2 regions of the Mycobacterium sp. ELW1 genome follow, and region 2 is predicted to be linked to the other one. Evidence: predicted binding sites of a transcription regulator. Region 2 holds the regulator's gene; the other holds the start of a gene.
The links. The regulator HspR, encoded in region 2, represses chaperone genes until heat shock. The targets are predictions, from matches to a motif close to ANNTGAGTNNNNNNNACTCANNT.
Positions count from the first base shown of each region.

Region 1: a site for HspR is predicted at 2,917-2,939, ahead of lon (endopeptidase La). Genes of this name have one in related genera too.

Region 1 covers NZ_CP032155.1:2,950,559-2,960,245, reverse strand. The annotation lists gene D3H54_RS13800 (alpha-amylase family glycosyl hydrolase) at 1-1,184, shown strand, start outside; gene D3H54_RS13795 (DUF1810 domain-containing protein) at 1,179-1,595, opposite strand; gene D3H54_RS13790 (esterase family protein) at 1,820-2,818, shown strand; gene lon (endopeptidase La) at 2,951-5,272, shown strand; gene D3H54_RS13780 (TfoX/Sxy family protein) at 5,328-5,660, shown strand; gene D3H54_RS13775 (LLM class F420-dependent oxidoreductase) at 5,700-6,515, shown strand; gene D3H54_RS13770 (endonuclease) at 6,579-7,220, shown strand; gene D3H54_RS13765 (DUF72 domain-containing protein) at 7,224-7,952, shown strand; gene D3H54_RS13760 (SHOCT domain-containing protein) at 7,938-8,681, opposite strand; gene D3H54_RS13755 (hypothetical protein) at 8,704-9,687, opposite strand, start outside.
Region 2 covers NZ_CP032155.1:585,547-595,233, reverse strand. The annotation lists gene pdhA (pyruvate dehydrogenase (acetyl-transferring) E1 component subunit alpha) at 1-43, shown strand, start outside; gene D3H54_RS02620 (alpha-ketoacid dehydrogenase subunit beta) at 40-1,056, shown strand; gene D3H54_RS02615 (dihydrolipoamide acetyltransferase family protein) at 1,053-2,273, shown strand; gene D3H54_RS02610 (acyl carrier protein) at 2,286-2,528, shown strand; gene D3H54_RS02605 (aldose 1-epimerase) at 2,538-3,440, shown strand; gene D3H54_RS02600 (heat shock protein transcriptional repressor HspR) at 3,450-3,821, opposite strand; gene dnaJ (molecular chaperone DnaJ) at 3,818-5,005, opposite strand; gene grpE (nucleotide exchange factor GrpE) at 5,040-5,672, opposite strand; gene dnaK (molecular chaperone DnaK) at 5,669-7,519, opposite strand; gene D3H54_RS02580 (hypothetical protein) at 7,797-9,272, shown strand; gene D3H54_RS02575 (hypothetical protein) at 9,658-9,687, shown strand, end outside.

The DNA of each region.
Region 1 (9,687 bases), 2.4 Mb from region 2:
TCGACCACGCCGTCGAGCTCGGCGCCTCCGGACTTGCGCTGGGCCCCGTCTTCGCCTCCCGCACCCACGGCTACGACACCACCGATCATTTCCGCATCGACCCGCGGCTCGGTGACGACGACGACTTCGATCACCTTGTCTCCGAAGCACATCAGCGTGGACTGCGGGTCCTGCTCGACGGCGTGTTCAACCATGTGGGAACCGAATTCGAGCGTTATCAGCGCGCCGTCGAGGGCAGTGACCCCGAGGCGCGGTCGTGGTTTCGCGGCCGCCCCGGCCACTTCCACACCTTCGAGGGTCACGGCGAGCTCATCACCCTCAACCACAAGAGCCCGGCCGTCGTCGACTACACCGTCGACGTCATGAACCACTGGCTGGCCCGGGGCGCCGACGGCTGGCGGCTCGACGCCGCGTATGCGGTACCGGAGTCGTTCTGGGCACAGGTGCTCCCCCGGGTCCGCGAAGCCCATCCCGACGCCTGGTTTGTCGCCGAGGTGATCCACGGCGACTACGCCGCATTCGTCGACGGCTCCGGAGTCGACTCGGTGACCCAGTACGAATTGTGGAAGGCGATCTGGAGCAGCCTCAACGACGGCAACTTCCACGAGTTGGACTGGGCGCTGCAGCGCCACAACGACTTCCTGGCCAGATTCGCGCCGCTGACGTTCGTCGGCAACCACGACGTCACCCGGATCGCCAGCAAGCTGGACCGCCCCGAGCAGGTGGCCCACGCGCTGGTGCTGCTGTTCACCACCGGCGGTGTCCCCAGCGTCTACGCCGGAGACGAACTCGGCTACCGCGGCGTCAAGGAAGAACGGGCCGGCGGCGACGACGCGGTACGTCCCGAGTTCGGAGCGCCACCCGTCCCGCTGGACGCCGCGGGGCGCGAGACCTGGAATCTGCACCAGTACCTGATCGGCCTGCGTCGGCGCAATCCCTGGCTGTACGAGGCGAAAACCACAGCGCTGCAAGTGGACAACCGCGGCTACGCCTACGAGACACGCAACGGTGATGACGCATTGATCGTCGCGCTCAACATCGACGACGTGCCGATGGCCCTGCCGGTCGCCACGCTCATCGGCAGGCAGGCCCAATTGGTGGGCGGCACCGCGGCACCTCCCGAAGAGATCGTCGACGAGGTGGTGGTCCCGCCCCAGGGCTGGCTGGTGCTGCGCCCGCTATAGCAGCTCCAGCGTCCGGGTATCCCGCTCGCCGCCGTAGAACCTGTCAAGCACCGCCACGAAATCGGCGTCGTCATCGGTGGCCGCACTGAACAGCGTCATCGACGAGCGCACCTTGAGATTGTCCGGCCAGCCGAAAATGTCGTCGACAGTGCGGCCTTCGATCGCCAGGACCAGGCGCGCGCACTCTCGCAGCCGCGGCCCGAGCACCGGATGCGCCAGGTAGGCCTGCGCCTCGGCGAGCGATGAGATGCCGAAACGCTTTGCGGTGGAACTACTTCCGAGCGCAGCGAGCTGAGGGAAGATGAACCAGATCCAGTGGCTGCGCTTGGCCCCGGCCCGCAACTCGGCGAGCACCTGGTCGTACACGCGGTCCTGGGCGTCGACGAAGCGGTGCAGCTCGAAGGGGTCCATGCCTCCACTCTATCGTTGTCGCAGCGTGACCTTCCTGTTATCGATGTGCGGTCAAAGCCGTTGGTGTACTGGCGATCCCGAGTCCCCCGCGTCGCCTGATCGTTAGCGAACCGCGATATGCCACACCGCTGCGCGTGCCGAGTCGGCGCTACGCACCGTGATTAGCTGCCAGAGCACAGCACTTCTCCACTGTGATACACGTACGAAAGGTGATGGTTTCCGTCATGAAGATCGTCGATAAGATGCGAGGCACTTGGTTGCGCCGCGTGGCCGCAGCCTTCGTGGCCGCACTCGCTCTGCCCGGCCTGATCGGTGTCGTCGGCGGGTCGGCGACCTCGGCCGCCTTCTCCAAGCCCGGACTCCCGGTTCTCTACCTCGATGTCCCGTCCGCCGCGATGGGACGCAATATCCGTATCCAGTTCCAGGGCGGCGGCACGCACGCGGTGTACCTGCTCGACGGCCTGCGCGCCCAGGACGACTACAACGGCTGGGACATCAACACCCCGGCGTTCGAGTGGCTGTACGGCTCGGGCCTGTCGACCGTCATGCCGGTCGGCGGACAGTCCAGCTTCTACACCGACTGGTACCAGCCGTCGCAGGGCAACGGGCAGAACTACACCTACAAGTGGGAAACGTTCATGACCCAGGAGCTGCCGGCGTACCTGGCCGCCAACTACGGGGTCGACCCGAACGGCAACGCTGTCGTCGGTCTGTCGATGGCCGGTAGCGCATCGCTGACCTACTCGATCTACTACCCGCAGAAGTACACCTACGCCGCATCGCTGTCCGGCTTCCTGAACCCCTCCGAGGGCTGGTGGCCGATGCTGATCGGTCTGGCGATGAACGACGCGGGCGGGTTCAACGCGCAGAGCATGTGGGGTCCGTCGTCTGATCCGGCGTGGCGCCGCAACGACCCGATGGTCAACATCAACCAGCTGGTCGCCAACAACACCCGGATCTGGATCTACTGCGGCACCGGTACGCCGTCGGATCTCGATACCTCCGGTGGCGGCGGCAACCTGATGGCCGCTCAGTTCCTCGAAGGCTTCACGTTGCGCACCAACAAGACCTTCATGGACAACTACCTCGCGGCTGGTGGACGCAACGGCGTGTTCAACTTCCCCGCGAACGGCACCCACAGCTGGGGCTACTGGGGACAGCAGCTCCAGGCGATGATCCCGGACATGCAGCGGGTTCTGGGAGCAACTCCTTCCGCCGGCTGATCCACCCCGAACAACAGCGAGCCTGTCGCCACCCCCCGGCGGCAGGCTCGCTGCTTTGTCTGTGCGGTTCGCGCGGGGAACAAACTGGAACCGGTCAAGGTTGAGTCGGTCAGACTGAACTTTGGAGGATTGATGGCTGAAGCCAAATCTGTGCCGGTCCTGTTTGTCAGCGAGCCGATCGTGCTGCCGGGAATGGTGGTGCCGATCGAACTCGATGACGCCGCGCGTGCCGCGGTGGACGCGGCGCAGGCCACCCCGACCGGCAAGCTCTTGATCGCCCCACGACTGGACGATCGCTACCCCACCTACGGCGTCATCGCGTCGATCGTGCAGGTGGGCCGCATCCCCGGCGGCGGCGCCGCTGCCGTCGTGCGCGGTGAGAGCCGCGCCCACATCGGGTCCGGAACCACCGGGCCCGGCGCCGCGCTGTGGGTCGAGGTCGACGAGATAACCGCGGCCGAGCCCACCGAGGACACCAAGGCACTCGCCGCGGAGTACAAGAAGCTGCTGCTGGCGATGCTGCAACGCCGCGAGGCCTGGCAGATCGTCGACGTGGTCAACAAGATCACCGACCCGTCGGCGCTGGCCGACACCGCCGGCTACGCGTCGTATCTGTCCGACGTCCAGAAGCGTCAGCTGCTGGAGACCGAGGACGTGGCCGCCCGCCTGCAGGTCCTGATCGACTGGACGTCGGAGCATCTGGCCGAGGTGGAGGTCAGCGACAAGATCTCGCAGGACGTCCGCGAGGGCATGGAGAAGACGCAGAAGGAATTCCTGCTGCGCCAGCAGCTCAACGCGATTCGCAAGGAACTCGGCGAAGGCGAACCCGACGGTTCTGATGACTACCGCGGCCGCATCGAGGCGGCCGACCTGCCGGAGAAGGTCCGGGAGGCCGCGCTGCGCGAGGTCGGCAAGCTGGAACGCTCCAGCGAACAGAGCCCCGAAGGCGGCTGGATCCGCACCTGGCTCGACACCGTCCTGGACCTGCCGTGGAACACCCGCACCGAAGACTCCACCGATCTGACGGCGGCCCGCGACATCCTGGATGCCGACCACCACGGGCTGGACGACGTCAAGGACCGCATCCTCGAGTATCTGGCCGTGCGTACCCGTCGCGCACAACGTGGTCTGCAGGTCGTCGGTGGCCGCGGCTCGGGTGCGGTGATGGTGCTGGTCGGTCCTCCCGGTGTCGGCAAGACGTCACTGGGAGAAAGCGTGGCCAGGGCGTTGGGCCGCAAGTTCGTTCGCGTCGCCCTGGGTGGCGTGCGCGACGAGGCCGAGATCCGCGGGCACCGGCGCACCTACGTCGGCGCACTGCCCGGCCGGATCGTCCGGGCGATCGGCGAGGCCGGTTCGATGAACCCGGTCGTGCTGCTCGACGAGATCGACAAGGTCGGCTCCGACTACCGGGGCGACCCGTCGGCCGCCCTCTTGGAGGTCCTGGACCCCGCGCAGAACCACACGTTCCGCGATCACTACCTGGACCTGGATCTGGATCTGTCCGACGTGGTGTTCCTGGCGACGGCCAACGTGATCGAGAACATCCCCTCGGCCCTGCTGGATCGCATGGAGTTGGTGCAGATCGACGGCTACACCGAGGACGACAAGGTGGCCATCGCCCGCGAGTACCTGCTGCCCCGGCAGCGCGACCGCGCGGCGCTGACCCCCGAGGAGGTCACGGTCACCGACGCGGCGCTGCGCAAGATCGCCGCGGACTACACCCGGGAGCCCGGTGTGCGGCAGTTCGAGCGGCTGTTGGCCAAGGCGTTGCGTAAGGCGACGACCAAGCTGGCTGCCTCCGACGAGGCGTTGACCATTGATGAGCCGGATCTGGTTGGCTACCTTGGCCGTCCGCGGTTCACCCCGGAATCGGCGGAACGCACCGCCGTGCCGGGCGTGGCGACCGGACTGGCGGTGACGGGCCTGGGCGGCGATGTGCTCTACATCGAAGCCGGGTCGACCGATGGCGAGCCGAGCGTGCAGCTGACCGGTCAGCTGGGCGACGTGATGAAGGAGTCGGCGCAGATCGCGCTGTCCTATGTGCGTAGCCACGCCGAGCAGCTGGGCGTGGATCCCGCGGCGCTGAACCGCAAGATCCACGTGCACGTGCCGGCCGGCGCGGTGCCCAAGGACGGTCCGTCCGCAGGCGTCACGATGGTGACCGCCCTGGTGTCGATGGCCACCGGGCGGCAGGTCCGCTCCGACGTCGGGATGACCGGCGAGGTCACCCTGAACGGGCGCGTGCTGCCCATCGGCGGTGTCAAGCAGAAGCTGCTGGCCGCGCAACGTGCAGGGTTGTCAACGGTTTTCATCCCGCAGCGCAACGAGGCCGACCTGGATGACGTCCCGGCCGAGGTGCTCGAGGCGCTGACCGTGAAGCCGATGACGGATGTCGCCGACATCGTCGCGCAGGCGCTGGAGCCGGCCGCCGAGGCGGCCACCGCCGCGGCGTAGTCCACAGGTGATGCCGGCCCCGACAGTTGTCGGCGGCCGGCATTACCGTCTCTACATGGCCTACGACGAGGACCTCGCGAACCGCTTGCGGGAACTGCTCGCCACCGAACGCGGCGTCGACGAGAAGCGAATGTTCGGCGGGGTGGCGTTCCTGATCAACGGCAACATGGCCGTGTGCGCCAGCGGTCAGGGCGGCCTGATGGTGCGAGTGCCGCCGGAGGACACCGCCGGCCTGCTGGAACGAGAACACACCGCACCGATGATCATGGCGGGGCGGGAAACTCGCGGCTGGATCCGCATCGGTGACGGCGGGGTGCGGACGAAGCGTCAGCTGCAGAGCTGGGCCACCCGCGGCGTCGACTACGCGAAAACCCTGCCGCCGAAGTAGCGCCGGAATAAATCCGGGTAAGTCGGGCTTGTCGCGTGAATGACCCGTCCCGTGCGCATCGCCGTTCAGATTCAGCCCGCCGACACCCCTGACTACGCCACCTGGCGGCGGGCCGTTCTGCACGCCGAGGACATCGGTGTCGACGTCATCTTCGGCTACGACCACTTCCACGCGCCGTTCATCGCCTCGATCGCCGACGCGAAACCGGTGCTGGCGGCCACGCAGCCGGACGTCAACAATTTCGAGGGCTGGACCGCCCTGGCCTCCTGGGGTGAGATCACCACACGGGCCGAGCTCGGGCTGCTGGTGTCGGGCATGGGCTACCGGAATCCGGACCTGCTCGCGGACATGGCACGTACCGTCGATCACATCAGCGGCGGCCGCGCCATCCTCGGTGTCGGTGCGGGGTGGTACGAGAAGGACTACACCACATACGGTTTCGACTTCGGTACGGTCAAATCCCGGGCCGACGCCTTCGACGAGGGCCTGCTGCGCATCGAGCACCGGTTCGGCCTGCTGAAACCGGCACCGCTGCGCAAGATCCCGATCCTGATCGGCGGATCCGGCCCCAAGCGCACGTTGCCCGCCGTCGCGCGCCACGCCGACATCTGGCACACCTTCCTGCCCCTCGACTCGTATCGAGAGGCCAGTGCCCGGGTCGCCGAGCTGGCCGCCGGCTTCGGGCGCGCCGACGGTGATATCGAGCGCTCGACGTTCTGGACAGATCCGCAGTCGGCGGACGGCTACCTGGCGGCCGGTGCGACGTTGTTCCACACCGAGGTCCGCGCAGCCGAGGGCAGGTACGACCTGAGCACGGTCGAGAAGATGATCGACTGGCGTGACACGAAACGCTGAGAATGTCTGACGCGACAATGACGCGTCGTTTCGTCGGCTCGCTGCGCGGGTATCGCCTGGCAGATGGATGACGCGGAGGCCAGGCGCCTCATTCAGCGCCTACGTCAGCATGCGGGCAGAACCTATGCTGCGGAAGCGGGAATCACGTTGCGGGACACCCCGATGCCGCTGTTCCAGCTGTTGGTGCTGTGCATGCTGGCCAGTAAGCCGATCGATGCCGCGATCGCGATGCATGCCGCCCGGGAACTGTTTCGGGCGGGCCTGCGCACACCGCGCGCCGTGATGGCGGCCAATCGACAGACCATGATCGAGGCGTTCGCCCGTGCCCACTACGTGCGCTACGACGAGAGCTCGGCGTCGCGGTTGACCGAATTGGCGACGAGGGTCAATGACGAATACCGCAACGACCTGCGCACCCTCGCCCGCATCACCAAACCCGACGTGAAGAATGCCAGGCAGGCGCTCAAACAGTTCACTGGAATCGGCGATACCGGATCCGACATCTTCCTGCGCGAGGTCCAAGACGTCTGGCCATGGGTGCGGCCCTATTTCGACAAACGCTCACTGGACAGCGCCGAGCAACTCGGCCTCCCCCGCGACCCCGACAAGCTGGCTGCCCTCACCGGCCGCGCGATCGCGCCGCTCGCCGCCGGGCTGGTGCGGGTCTCCCTGGACGACGACGTGCGGCAGCGCATCGCCGGCTGACGCGTGACCGTCCGGATCGGCACGTCAGGGTGGTCGTACGACCACTGGGATTCGGTGCTGTACCGCCCGGGGCTGCCGGTGGCCAAGCGGCTGGCCCGCTACGCCGAGGTGTTCGACACCGTTGAACTCAACGCCAGCTTCTACCGCTGGCCCAAGGACACCACCTTCGAAGGCTGGCGCACCCGGTTGCGCGACGGCTTCACCATGACGGTCAAAGTGCACCGCGGCTTGAGCCACTACCGCCGCCTGAACAACCCGGAGCCGTGGATCGACCGGCTGGAACGCTGCCAGCAGGCTTTGGGTGAGAAGCGCGAAGCCGTTCTCGTCCAGCTGCATCCGAATCTCGAACGCGACGACGCCCGACTTGCTCGCTTCCTGTCGCTGATCCCCGACTGGATCCGGGTCGCCCTCGAGATGCGTCACCCGTCCTGGGACGACCCGCAGGTCTACCAGCTCCTGGAGCGCTATCGCGCCGCCTATGTGGTCATCAGCGGGCCCGGTATGCCCTGCGTACTTCGTGCCACCACCGATCTGGTCTACGTGCGAATGCACGGGCCCGACACCGCGCCGGTCTACGCCGGCGACTACACCGAGAGCGACCTGCGCTGGTGGGCCGACCGGATCGGGGAATGGCAGGACCAGGACCGGCGGGTGCTGGTGTATTTCAACAACGACGGGCAGGGTCACGCCGTCCGGAACGCGCTGCGGCTGCGGGAACTACTCGGCGGGTGATTCGAGGAGTCTCGTTCGCGCCGTGGCGAATTCGGCGTCGGTGAGGTCACCGCGGTCGCGCATGGTCTTCAGGGTCTGCAGTCGTTCGGCCAGCTCGGGCGGCAGGTCCTCCGGCTGCGGCGCGGCCCGGACAATGGGCTCGTCCTCGATGAGTTCGACGAGCTGCGGCCGGGCCGGATCGACCCGCACCGCCACCCGGTCGTCGGACTCGGGCAGCTCACCGAGGGTGAACGTCGCCGCCAGCCGGGCCTCGTAAGGTGTTGCGCCGTCGACGCCTTCGACGCGCAGCCGCAGCACGCGGCGGCTGGCATCCTTGTTGACCACCACGTTGAACGTCGGCCTGATGACCTCCAGGACGACACCGGTGGCAGTCACCCCGGCGCTGCGCAGCTGATCCACCCGAGACACGGCGACGACCAGCCGCACCGCGTAGCCGACGACGACCGCACTCCACAGCACCAGCCACCACAACGACAGCGGGCTCGTCCAGTCAGCAGCCCACGGCACCGTCGACGCGATCAGCCATCCGAGCAACGCCGGACGGGGCGACCTGCGTGAAATCGCCAGGAACACAACGAACTGCGCGACGTAACCGCCGAGCCAGACACCGAGTACCCAGCCTTTGGCCGAGGTGGCGCCGGCGTGGTCGAGCAACCGGGTGGCGATCAACGCCGGCCCGGCGATCAGCACCCACCACAGTGCCGAGAGCCTCGCTATGGTCCGCCACATCACCGGGCCACGGTATACCGCGTCACACCCGCACCACGTCGCAGGCAGGTGCCAGCACGGTGACCAGCCCGGCCGAGCCGTCCACCCGGACCCGCATGCCGGTGCACAACCCGGCGGCGACCCCCGCGACGAACGGCACACCGATGTGGGTGGCGGCCGCGCCCACATCGCCCAGCGTGGCACCGCCGTCGGTCAGCACTGCGGCAGGTGTGCCCAGCAGCGCCACCGCGTCGATGTCGGCCGCGGAGAAGACGGCGATGTCCTCGGCACCCAGCCCGGCGTCGGCGGCCGAATCGACCACCCGGACAGTGCCTTCCGCGACGCCGGGGAACAGTCCGGTTCCGCGCAGCTCGTCGGAGACCTGCGCGGGTTCTGTTACGGCCACGGGCGTCCAGGCACCGTCGATGACGGCAGGCAGTCGTACCGCCTGCAACCGCTCGCGTTCGGCGATGCGGCGTTTGATGCGCAGCCGGGTGTCGGCGGGGACGGCCAGCGCCTCGTCGATGGTCAGCGCGAAGACGTCGTCGAGCACCGCGATCTTGTCTGCCGCCACCAGCCGAAGGCCCAATTCCCTTACCGCGAGCCGAAGTTGATGGGTGTACCGGAGGGTGGTGTCATAGGCCAACACCCGGCAGGCCCGCGGACCAGGCACCGTCGCGTGGTCATCGTCTCCTGAGTCGCGCACCCGGGCGGCCGCCGCCAGCAGTGCGTCCGGACGATCACCGAGCAGCGACGTCGCGAGCTCCACGGCTCCCGGCCCGCGATGCCCGAGATGGCCCAGCGCCGAGGAGAATGCACTCGCCAGCATCGGCGCACCGGTGCGGGTGGCCGCCATATCACCTGCCTCCAACGCGGCGCGCGCGTACGGATGGGCGCGCAACACCCGCGCCAGCGACGTGATCTCGGCGCTGATGCTCACCGGCTGATCCACCCCGCTCAGCTGCGCCGGGACCGCCTCGGCGAGCACGACCGCAAGCGCACTCAACGTCCAACCTTCATGAACTCT
Region 2 (9,687 bases):
CCTGACCCGGGATCTGATGACCCCGGCGGAGGCACTGTCGTGAAGACCACCTACCGCAATGCCGTGCACGACGCGATTCGCGAAGCGATGCGCAACGACCCGCGAGTGGTTCTGCTGGGCGAGGACGTGGGGCGCTACGGCGGCACCTACGCGGCGTCGAAGGGGCTCCTCGAGGAGTTCGGCCCCGAGCGGATCCGTGACACCCCGCTGTCGGAGCTGGGATTCGTCGGTATCGGCATCGGGGCCGCGATCAACGGTCTGCGTCCGATCGTCGAAGTGATGACGGTGAACTTCAGTCTGCTGGCGCTCGACCAGATTGTGAATACCGCTGCGGCATTGCGCCACATGTCGGGCGGTCAGTTCTCGGTTCCGCTGGTCGTCCGCATGGCGACCGGCGCCGGCAGGCAACTCGCCGCCCAGCACTCGCACAGCCTGGAGGGCTGGTACGCCCACATCCCGGGAATCAAGGTGGTGGCCCCGGCGACGGTGGCCGACGCGTACGGGATGCTGCTCGCCGCACTGGACGATCCCGACCCGGTGGTCGTGTTCGAACATGTCCAGCTCTACAACACCGCCGTCGACATCGACGCCTTGGGGCCGACCGACATCAGCCGAGCCGCGCTGCGCCGCAGCGGAACTGACGTCACGCTGATCGCCTACGGCGGCTGTGTTCCCAAAGCGCTCGACGCCGCCGACCAACTGGCCCTGGCCGGCATCGACTGCGAGGTGATCGATCTGCGCGTGCTCCGGCCCCTGGATGACGCCACGATCCTGGAGTCGGTGCGTAAGACGCATCGTGCGGTCATCGTCGACGAGATGTGGCGCACCGGCAGCCTGGCCGGCGAGATCAGCGCGCGGATAGTCGAGGGTGCGTTCTACGACCTGGACGCTCCGATCGCCCGGGTGTGCAGCGTCGAGGTGCCGATCCCCTACGCCAAGCATCTCGAAGAGGCGGCACTGCCCCAGCCGGACAAGATCGTGGCCGCGGTGCGGGGCCTGTTCGGGGACCCCGGCGGGCAGGAGCGAAGCGACACGGGGATAGGCACCAGCCGATGATCGAGTTCACGATGCCCGCCCTCGGCGCGGACATGGACGAGGGCACGCTCGACGAGTGGCTGGTCAAACCCGGCGACACGATCACCCGCGGGCAGATCGTCGCTGTCGTCGAAACCACCAAAGCCGCAGTGGAAATCGAATGCTGGCATGAGGGTGTTGTCGCCGAGTTGCTCGTCCCGGTCGGGCAGACGGTGGCTGTGGGCACACCGCTGGCCACCCTGACCGAATCGGGTGAGACGCCGCGACCGCACCTGGCGGCCCCGGCCGCGGCACCGGTTGCGGCACCGCACCCCGAGGCCCCGGTCGTACCCCGGCCCGCCATGGCGGCGCCCGTCGGCCACCGGCTGTGGGTGTCGCCGGTGGCCCGGCGTACGGCGGCTTCGCTGGGCGTCGACCTCGGCGTTGTCACGGGAACCGGCCCCCAGGGCGCGATCACACTCATCGATGTCGAGCATGCGGCTGCCGAACAGCACCACGCCGAGCCCAAGCCTGCCCCGCCGCCGGCAGCAGCGAGTTCGGAGCCGAAGTCCGCGGCAGACAAAGCCAAGGAGCGGGGTGCGGCGATGCGCGCCTCGATCGCCGCCGCGATGAGTCGCTCCAAACGGGAGATCCCGCACTACTACCTGGCCGATGAGATCATCCTGGACACCGCGCAGGGCTGGCTGACCGATCAGAACGTGAACCGGCCCATCACCGAGCGGTTGCTGCCTGCGGTGCTACAGCTCAAGGCGGTGGCCATGGCCGCGCAGCGGTTCACCGAGTTCAGCGGGTTCTGGCGCGACGAGGGCTACGAAGCGCACCCGGCAGTGCATGTGGGAGTGGCGATTTCGCTGCGCGGCGGTGGACTGGTGGCGCCGGCGATCCACGATGTGGCCGAGAAGAAGCTCGACGAGTTGATGGCCGACCTGACCGATCTGGTGGCCCGGGCCCGGGCGGGCTCGCTGCGCAGTTCAGAGATGTCCGATCCGACGATCACCGTCACCAATCTCGGTGACAAGGGTGTCGACTCGGTGTTCGGTGTCATCTATCCCCCTCAGGTAGCCATTGTGGGATTCGGCCGGCCGGCGCAGCGCGTCGTCGTGGTCGACGGTGGAATCCGGGTGGCCACAACGGTGCAGGCCAGCTTGGCCGCCGACCATCGCGCCAGTGACGGTCATCGCGGCGCCCTGTTCCTTGCCGAGATCAACCGGTTGCTGCAGCAGCCCCAAGAGCTGTAGGAGGTACCCGACGTGAGCGACACCGAGATCCGTGACCAGGTTGTGCAGGAACTGCTCGCGATCGCACCGGAGATCGAGGAGGGCGACCTGTCCGACACCGAACTCCTGCGTGATCAGGTCGACCTGGATTCGATGGACTGGTTGAACTTTCTGGTCCGGCTGCACAAGCGCTTCGAGGTCGAGATTCCGGAGTCGGAGTACGCCTCACTGCGCACGATCGACGACTTGACGAGCTACATCGGCGCCCACCGCTAGACTTCGACGGTGGCCGAGCTGCCGTCCGTCGTTCTGCATGATCCATCCTCACCACTGACGGCGACGTATGTCCCGTCGGCGGGCATGATCTGCACGTCGCTGTCCGACGACGGCGTGGAACTACTCGGGCAGCGCCGCGGGCTGCAGGCGTATCTGAGCGACGGTAAGACGCTCGGCATCCCGATCCTGTATCCGTGGGCTAATCGGTTGAGCGCCAACAGCTATGGGCTCGACGGTGGCGCGGTGACATTGGCCCCCGGCGTCGGCGGCGTGCGCACCGACCCGCACGGTCTGCCGATTCACGGCGTGCTCGCCGCATATCCCGGCTGGCACATCACCGAGCAGTCGGGGAACCGGCTGATCGCCGATCTGGACTACGGAAGCCGGCCGGCGCTGCTGGCCAGCTTCCCGTTCCCGCATGTGGTCACCCTCGACATCACGCTGGCCGACCGGGCGCTGACGGTGCAGACCACCGTCACGGCCACCACGTCGGCGGCGGTGCCGCTGTGTTACGGCTTCCACCCCTACCTGACTGTTCCCGGGGTTCCCCGATCGGAATGGACGCTGGAGACGCCGCCGCTGGAGCATCTGCTCGTCGACGACCGCGGTCTCCCGACCGGCGAACGGGTTGAGTGGCCCGCCTACTCGGAGAAGCTGGGCGACAAGACATTTGACGACGGCTTCGACGGGGTCCCGACGGGTGGGGTGTTCACACTCGCCGGCGGTGAGCGCCGGATCGACGTGGTCTTCGCCCAGGGATTCCCGGCCGCACAGATTTTCGCGCCGGGCAATGACGACGTCGTGGGATTGGAGCCGATGGCCGCGCCCACCAATGCGCTCAGCACGGGGAGCTATGACACCGCGACGCCGGGGCGGCCGGCGGTTTCGGTGTTCACGATCCGGGTGAGCTGACTTCGCCGACTAGCGGCGTGGCTTCCAGACCACCAGCGCGGTGCTTTTCGGGACCACCGCCAGATCACGACGCTGGTTGGCGCGCAACGACTCCAGCTCGCCCATCATTTCCTCGACGCGGGACTGCAGGGCCTCGACCTGATTGGTCAACTCGATGATCCGCTTGATCCCGGCGAGGTTGACACCTTCGTCCTGCGACAGCCGCTGCACCTCGCGCAGCAGCTCGACATCACGCTCCGAATACCGCCGTCCGCCACCGGAACTGCGCCGGGGACTGACCAGACCGAGCCGGTCGTAGGTGCGCAGCGTCTGCGCATGCATACCGGCCAGCTCGGCGGCCACCGAGATCAGGAATGTGCGCGACTCCTCTGAGGCGCTCATGCCCGATACCCTGCCCATCCCGCCCTGGGATCGAAGCCGCTGGCCTTTTCGGCGGCCGCGTAGGCCTCCAGCGCCTCGAGCGCCTGGCCTTCGAGACTGGGCGGCACCGCAACCTTCACGGTGACCAGCAGGTCGCCGTGACCGCCGTCGCGTTTGGGCACTCCGCGCCCGCGCACCCGCAGGATCCGGCCATCAGCGGTGCCCTTCGGCACCCGCACACCGACCTTGCCCTCCAAGGTGGGCACGGAAAGCGTTGTCCCCAACGCCAGTTCGGTGAAGCTCACCGGAACGGTCACGGTCAGATCGTCGCCGTCACGGCCGAACACCTTGTCCGGCCGAACATGCACGGTGACATACAGATCGCCCGACGGTGCACCGCGTAACCCGGCCTCACCCTGACCGGCCAGCCGGATGCGCTGACCGTCCTCGACGCCCGGTGGGATCCGGACGTTGATGGTGCGGGTCCGGGTGGTGACCCCGGTGCCATGGCACTCGTCGCAGGGATGCTCGATGATCGAGCCGCTGCCCCGGCAGTCGGTGCACGGCTCGGAGAACCCGAACGCGCCCTGGTTGCGGTTGATCACGCCGGAGCCATTGCACGACGGACACACCTTCGGGCTGGTGCCCGGACGTGCGCCGCTGCCGTGGCAATTCGTGCACGGCGCCGGGCTGGTCAGCCGCAGCGGCATGGCGACACCCTTGGTCGCCTCCAGGAAATCGAGATCGGTCTCGGTCTCCAGGTCCTTACCGCGCCGCGGCCGGCTCGGGCGAGGAGCAGCGCCGCGCCCGAACAGGCCACCGAACAGGTCGCCGATGTTCGTGCCGCCGGTCTGGCTGGCCGTGTCGAACAGGTCGTTCAAATTGAACTCGCCGCCGTCGGCGCCGTAGCCGCTGAAGCCGCCGAACCCACCGCCGCCGCCGCCGTTACCGCGGCGGAAACCGCCGCCGGCGAACATCCGCCGGGTCTCGTCGTACTCCTTGCGCTTGGCCGGGTCGGTCAGGACGTCCCTGGCCTCACCAACCTCTTTGTAGCGCTCGTCGGCCGCCTTGTTGTCCGGGTTGCGGTCGGGGTGATTCTCGGCGAGCAGCTTGCGGGCCACCCGCTTGATCTCGTCCTCGCTGGCGTCAGAGGAGACGCCGAGCACCTTGTAGAAATCCTTCTCAACCCATTCGCGTTGAACCATGCCGCGTCACCTCCTCTCACCGTTGCTCATGCTGTTAATTCGATTCTGCGTTCTGCGCGCCGCTCTGGTCGCCGTTGACGGGCGTGTCGCCCTTCTGAGGTGCCGCTGACCCGTCGTCGACGGTGTCGACCACCCCGACGAGTGCGTGCCGAAGCACCTGATCGCCGAGCCGGTAGCCCTGCCGCATCACGTTGCCGAGCACCGGCTTGGAGCCTTCACCCTCGTGCTGCACGGCTTCGTGCAGCGAGGGATCGAACTCGTCGCCCTCGGCGCCGAATGCGGTCAGGCCCAGCCCGGCCAGCGCGGCCGTCAGCTTGTCGGCGACCGACTTCAATGGGCCGGTCTCCAGATCGCCGTGGCTGCGGGCACGATCGAGGTCGTCGAGCACGGTGAGCAACTGGCTCACCACCGCGGCCTTTGCCCGCTCGCCGGCTACCTGCTGATCGCGCAGCGCGCGCTTGCGGTAGTTGGCGAAGTCGGCCTGCACACGCTGTAGATCGGCGGTGAGTTCAGCGACCTTGTCGGCCTGCTCCCCGCCGGCGCCCGCCGCCTCCGGCGCCGGCCCACTGGGGGCCGGGCCGGAGGCTTCGCGAACTTCTCCGGTCTGGGGGTCGATTCGGCGCTTGTCGGTGACAGTTACCGGTTCTTCCTCGCGACCTTCGCTCACTTGCGCTCCTGATCATCGTCATCCACGACCTCGGCGTCCACGACATCGTCAGCCGACGATCCGCCCGACGGTCCGGCGCTCTGGTCGGCCTGAGTGGCCTCGTAGATGGCCTGGCCCAGAGCCTGGCTTTCCTGGCCCAGCTTCTCCATGGCGGACTTGATCGCACCGATGTCGCTACCGGCCAGCGCCGTCTTCGCCTCGGAGATCGCGGCGTCGACCTTGGACAGCGTGTCCTCGGGGACCTTTGAGCCACCTTCGGTTTCGCGCTGTTCGGTGACGAACTTCTCCGTCTGGTAGACCAGCGACTCGGCTTGGTTGCGGACGTCGGCCTCCTCGCGGCGCTTGCGGTCTTCCTCAGCGTGCGATTCGGCGTCCTTGATCATCCGGTCGATCTCCTCCTTGGACAGGCCGGAGCCTTCCTGGATCTTGATCGTGTTCTCCTTGCCGGTGCCCTTGTCCTTGGCGGTGACGTGCACGATGCCGTTGGCATCGATGTCGAAGGTCACCTCGACCTGAGGCACACCGCGCGGAGCCGGCGGCAGGCCGGTCAGCTCGAAGGAGCCGAGCAGCTTGTTGTGCGCCGCGATCTCGCGCTCACCCTGATAGACCTGGATCTGCACCGACGGCTGATTGTCGTCGGCCGTGGTGAAGGTCTCCGACCGCTTGGTCGGGATGGTGGTATTGCGCTCGATCAGCTTGGTCATCACGCCGCCCTTGGTCTCGATACCGAGACTCAGCGGTGTGACGTCAAGCAGCAGAACGTCTTTCACCTCACCCTTGAGGACACCCGCCTGCAGCGCGGCACCAACGGCCACAACCTCGTCGGGGTTGACGCCCTTGTTGGGCTCCCGTCCACCGGTCAGTTCCTTGACCAGATCGGTCACCGCGGGCATGCGGGTGGAACCACCGACGAGCACCACGTGGTCGATGTCGGACACCGAGATGCCGGCGTCCTTGATGACCTGCTGGAACGGCTGGCGGGTGCGGTCCAGCAGATCTTGAGTGATCTTCTGGAACTCCGAACGGGTCAGCTGCTCGTCGAGGAACAGCGGGTTCTTGTCGGCGTCGACGGTGATGTAGGGCAGGTTGATCGAGGTGCTGCCACTGGAGCTCAGCTCGATCTTGGCCTTCTCGGCGGCTTCACGAAGCCGCTGCATGGCCATCTTGTCCTTGGTCAGGTCGATGCCACTGGTGCCCTTGAACTTGTCGACGAGCCATTCGACGATCCGGTCGTCCCAGTCGTCGCCACCGAGGTGGTTGTCACCGGAGGTCGCGCGGACCTCGACGACGCCGTCGCCGATCTCCAGCAGGGACACGTCGAACGTGCCGCCGCCGAGGTCGAAGACCAGAATGGTCTGTTCCTTGCTGCCCTTGTCCAGGCCGTAGGCCAGAGCCGCAGCCGTCGGTTCGTTGACGATGCGCAGCACGTTGAGGCCGGCGATCTGGCCGGCTTCCTTGGTGGCCTGGCGCTGGGCGTCATTGAAGTACGCGGGCACAGTGATCACCGCGTCGGTGATGTCCTCGCCGAGGTAACTTTCGGCGTCCCGCTTCAGCTTCATCAGCACGCGGGCGCTGATCTCCTGCGCGGTGTAGTCCTTGCCGTCGATCTCGACGGACCAGTCGGTGCCCATGTGTCGCTTCACCGAACGGATGGTCCGGTCGACGTTGGTCACTGCCTGGTTCTTGGCGGGCTGGCCTACCAGCACTTCGCCGTTGCGCGCAAAGGCGACCACCGACGGCGTGGTGCGGGACCCTTCGGAGTTGGCGACGACGACCGGGTCGCCACCCTCCAGTACCGCCACGACGGAGTTGGTGGTCCCGAGGTCGATGCCGACCGCACGAGCCATGTTGAATCCTCCTGATAGTTACGTCTTTGGGTCTGAGCGAACCAGGCTCAAGACTGCCCCCGCCGGTGGTCGGCTGTCAAGCCAGAGTTGAGTCGATATCACTCAAGTTGTCGAACTGGTCAACGGCAGGGTTTCCGGATTTGTTCCCAGACGGCGCGCTCGACGCCGAAATCGACGCCAGCGTGGCCGCCTCTCGCACGTTCCCGCCCCAGCGTCGATCTCGAGCCGGGACCTAGTGAATACCGGCCGCACCCAGGGACTAGTAGGTTTGCTGGCTGTGGGGATTTCGCTCGCGGATCTGGACCGGTGGGATCCCGGGTCCATGCGCGCGGTCGCCGCCACAGCGGCTGCACGTGCGACTCACTTTCGCGATGTCGCGCACAACCAAGGCGCCATTATCGCGAAATTGGAATGGCAAGGCGCCTCGCAGGAGGCGGCCACTGCCCGGGCGCGAGTAATCGGCAACAGCCTTCTTCAGCACGCCGACGAATGCGACCAAGCGGGGCGTGACGTCTCGTCCGCAGCGGCCGAGGTGGAGTCCATCAAGGCGGAGTGGATTCGCATCCAACGCATGGCCGACAGATGGGGAATCACGATCGACGTTGCGAGCAGCTCGCTCGAGTGCCTTCACTCGGCCGACCCGAAGCAAGAGGCCGAAAACGAGCGGCACCTGCAAATCGTCCACGATGCGATCGTCGATCTCCTGCGGCGAGCTGATTCGACGGATCGACACCTCGCCACCTCCGTTGACCAAGCGGTGTCCGAGATCGCCGACGGTGATAGCGCCGAGGCACCGATAGCTCCGGATTCAGACCCAAAGCGCAACCAAATCGAGGCGTTCCGTCGGACATTCGGACGAGACCCGGTGAGCACCGCTGACTGGACGACAGCTGCCGCTCTGGATCCGCACAGCTACAACCCGAAAAATCAAGGTGTGGAAGCGAATATCGTCGTAGCCCGCATCAAGCCCGTACCGGGCCAGGGTGTCGTCCGTACCAACCTGTTCATTCCGAGCAAGGACGTGTGGGCGCCGGCAATCGAACTTCCACCGTTCGACAACGGTCACATGTTGCCGTACGACAACAACGTTGGCGACAACCGTGGATTCTCGTCCTTCATCGGCCCCGAAGAGTCGCGGGTCGCCATCTACACCGACTTCGAGAACGGGATCATCGTCGCTCGTCAGAATCCGTCGGTCAATGCCGATACCGGACAAGTCAGGGCGGGCACGCCGGATGTTTCGGCAACCCAACAATCGAATGGTGCAGTCTTGGTGCGTTACAACGCCGCCGATCCCTTCTCGCCAGGAGGCGAGGTGCCAGCGAAAGCCATCCCGTTCAGCGTCAATGGCACGCTGGGGATCAGCCCGGGCGCTGATGGGCCTCGGGTGGGTGGCACCGTCACTTCGTTCCCTGCATTGGAGATTTACGGCGACCGCAACGGAACCACCACGCCGCTGCTGCAATCCTGGCCAAGCTTCACCGACGACGCTTCCGGGCCGATGATCGGTCTACTTCCACACAAGGACGTTGGCGACCCCATGATCATCAGCAGTTTCAATAGCGTCGTACCGCAGATCGAACCGCCACAACTTGGGCCCGTGCGCGGACCGCAAGCCGTGCCGATTACGCCGCCACTCGCGATTGTGCCCCCTGGCAACTTCACCCCGTTCGTACCGACGACGGCAGGTGAGGTGCCAGTGCTGCGGACGTACACGCCATTTCAGGGTGACGAGTTCGTTGTCCCGCGCTAGAGACTAAGGAATAAGGACAATGACAACAGTGGATCGAGGGTGGACGCTACTGCATTCATCGACCGCTGAGCTTTGGAGGCACTGACATGGCGGTCCGCGTGGTCGATTGGCGGAGAGCGACTTTGGTTGGCGCGCTCATCGGTGGGGTGTTCTGGGGTCTTGCAGCGGGTGCCATTCTGGCTTCGAAGGCATCTGCACCGGCAGTCATCTCAGTATGCGTCGCCGCGGTGGTTATGGTGATCGCCGGAGCACTTGTGTACCGCCGCGGCGGTACTTCCAATGGCGCCTTCGCAATTGGTTTGATCCTGGCCCCACTCACCGGTGTTACGCCGGTGCTTGTGGTTTGGCTGCCCGGTCTCTTGACGCATGCGATTTCGTGGAGAGGGTGACGACCATCGATAGACCGCCGCACACG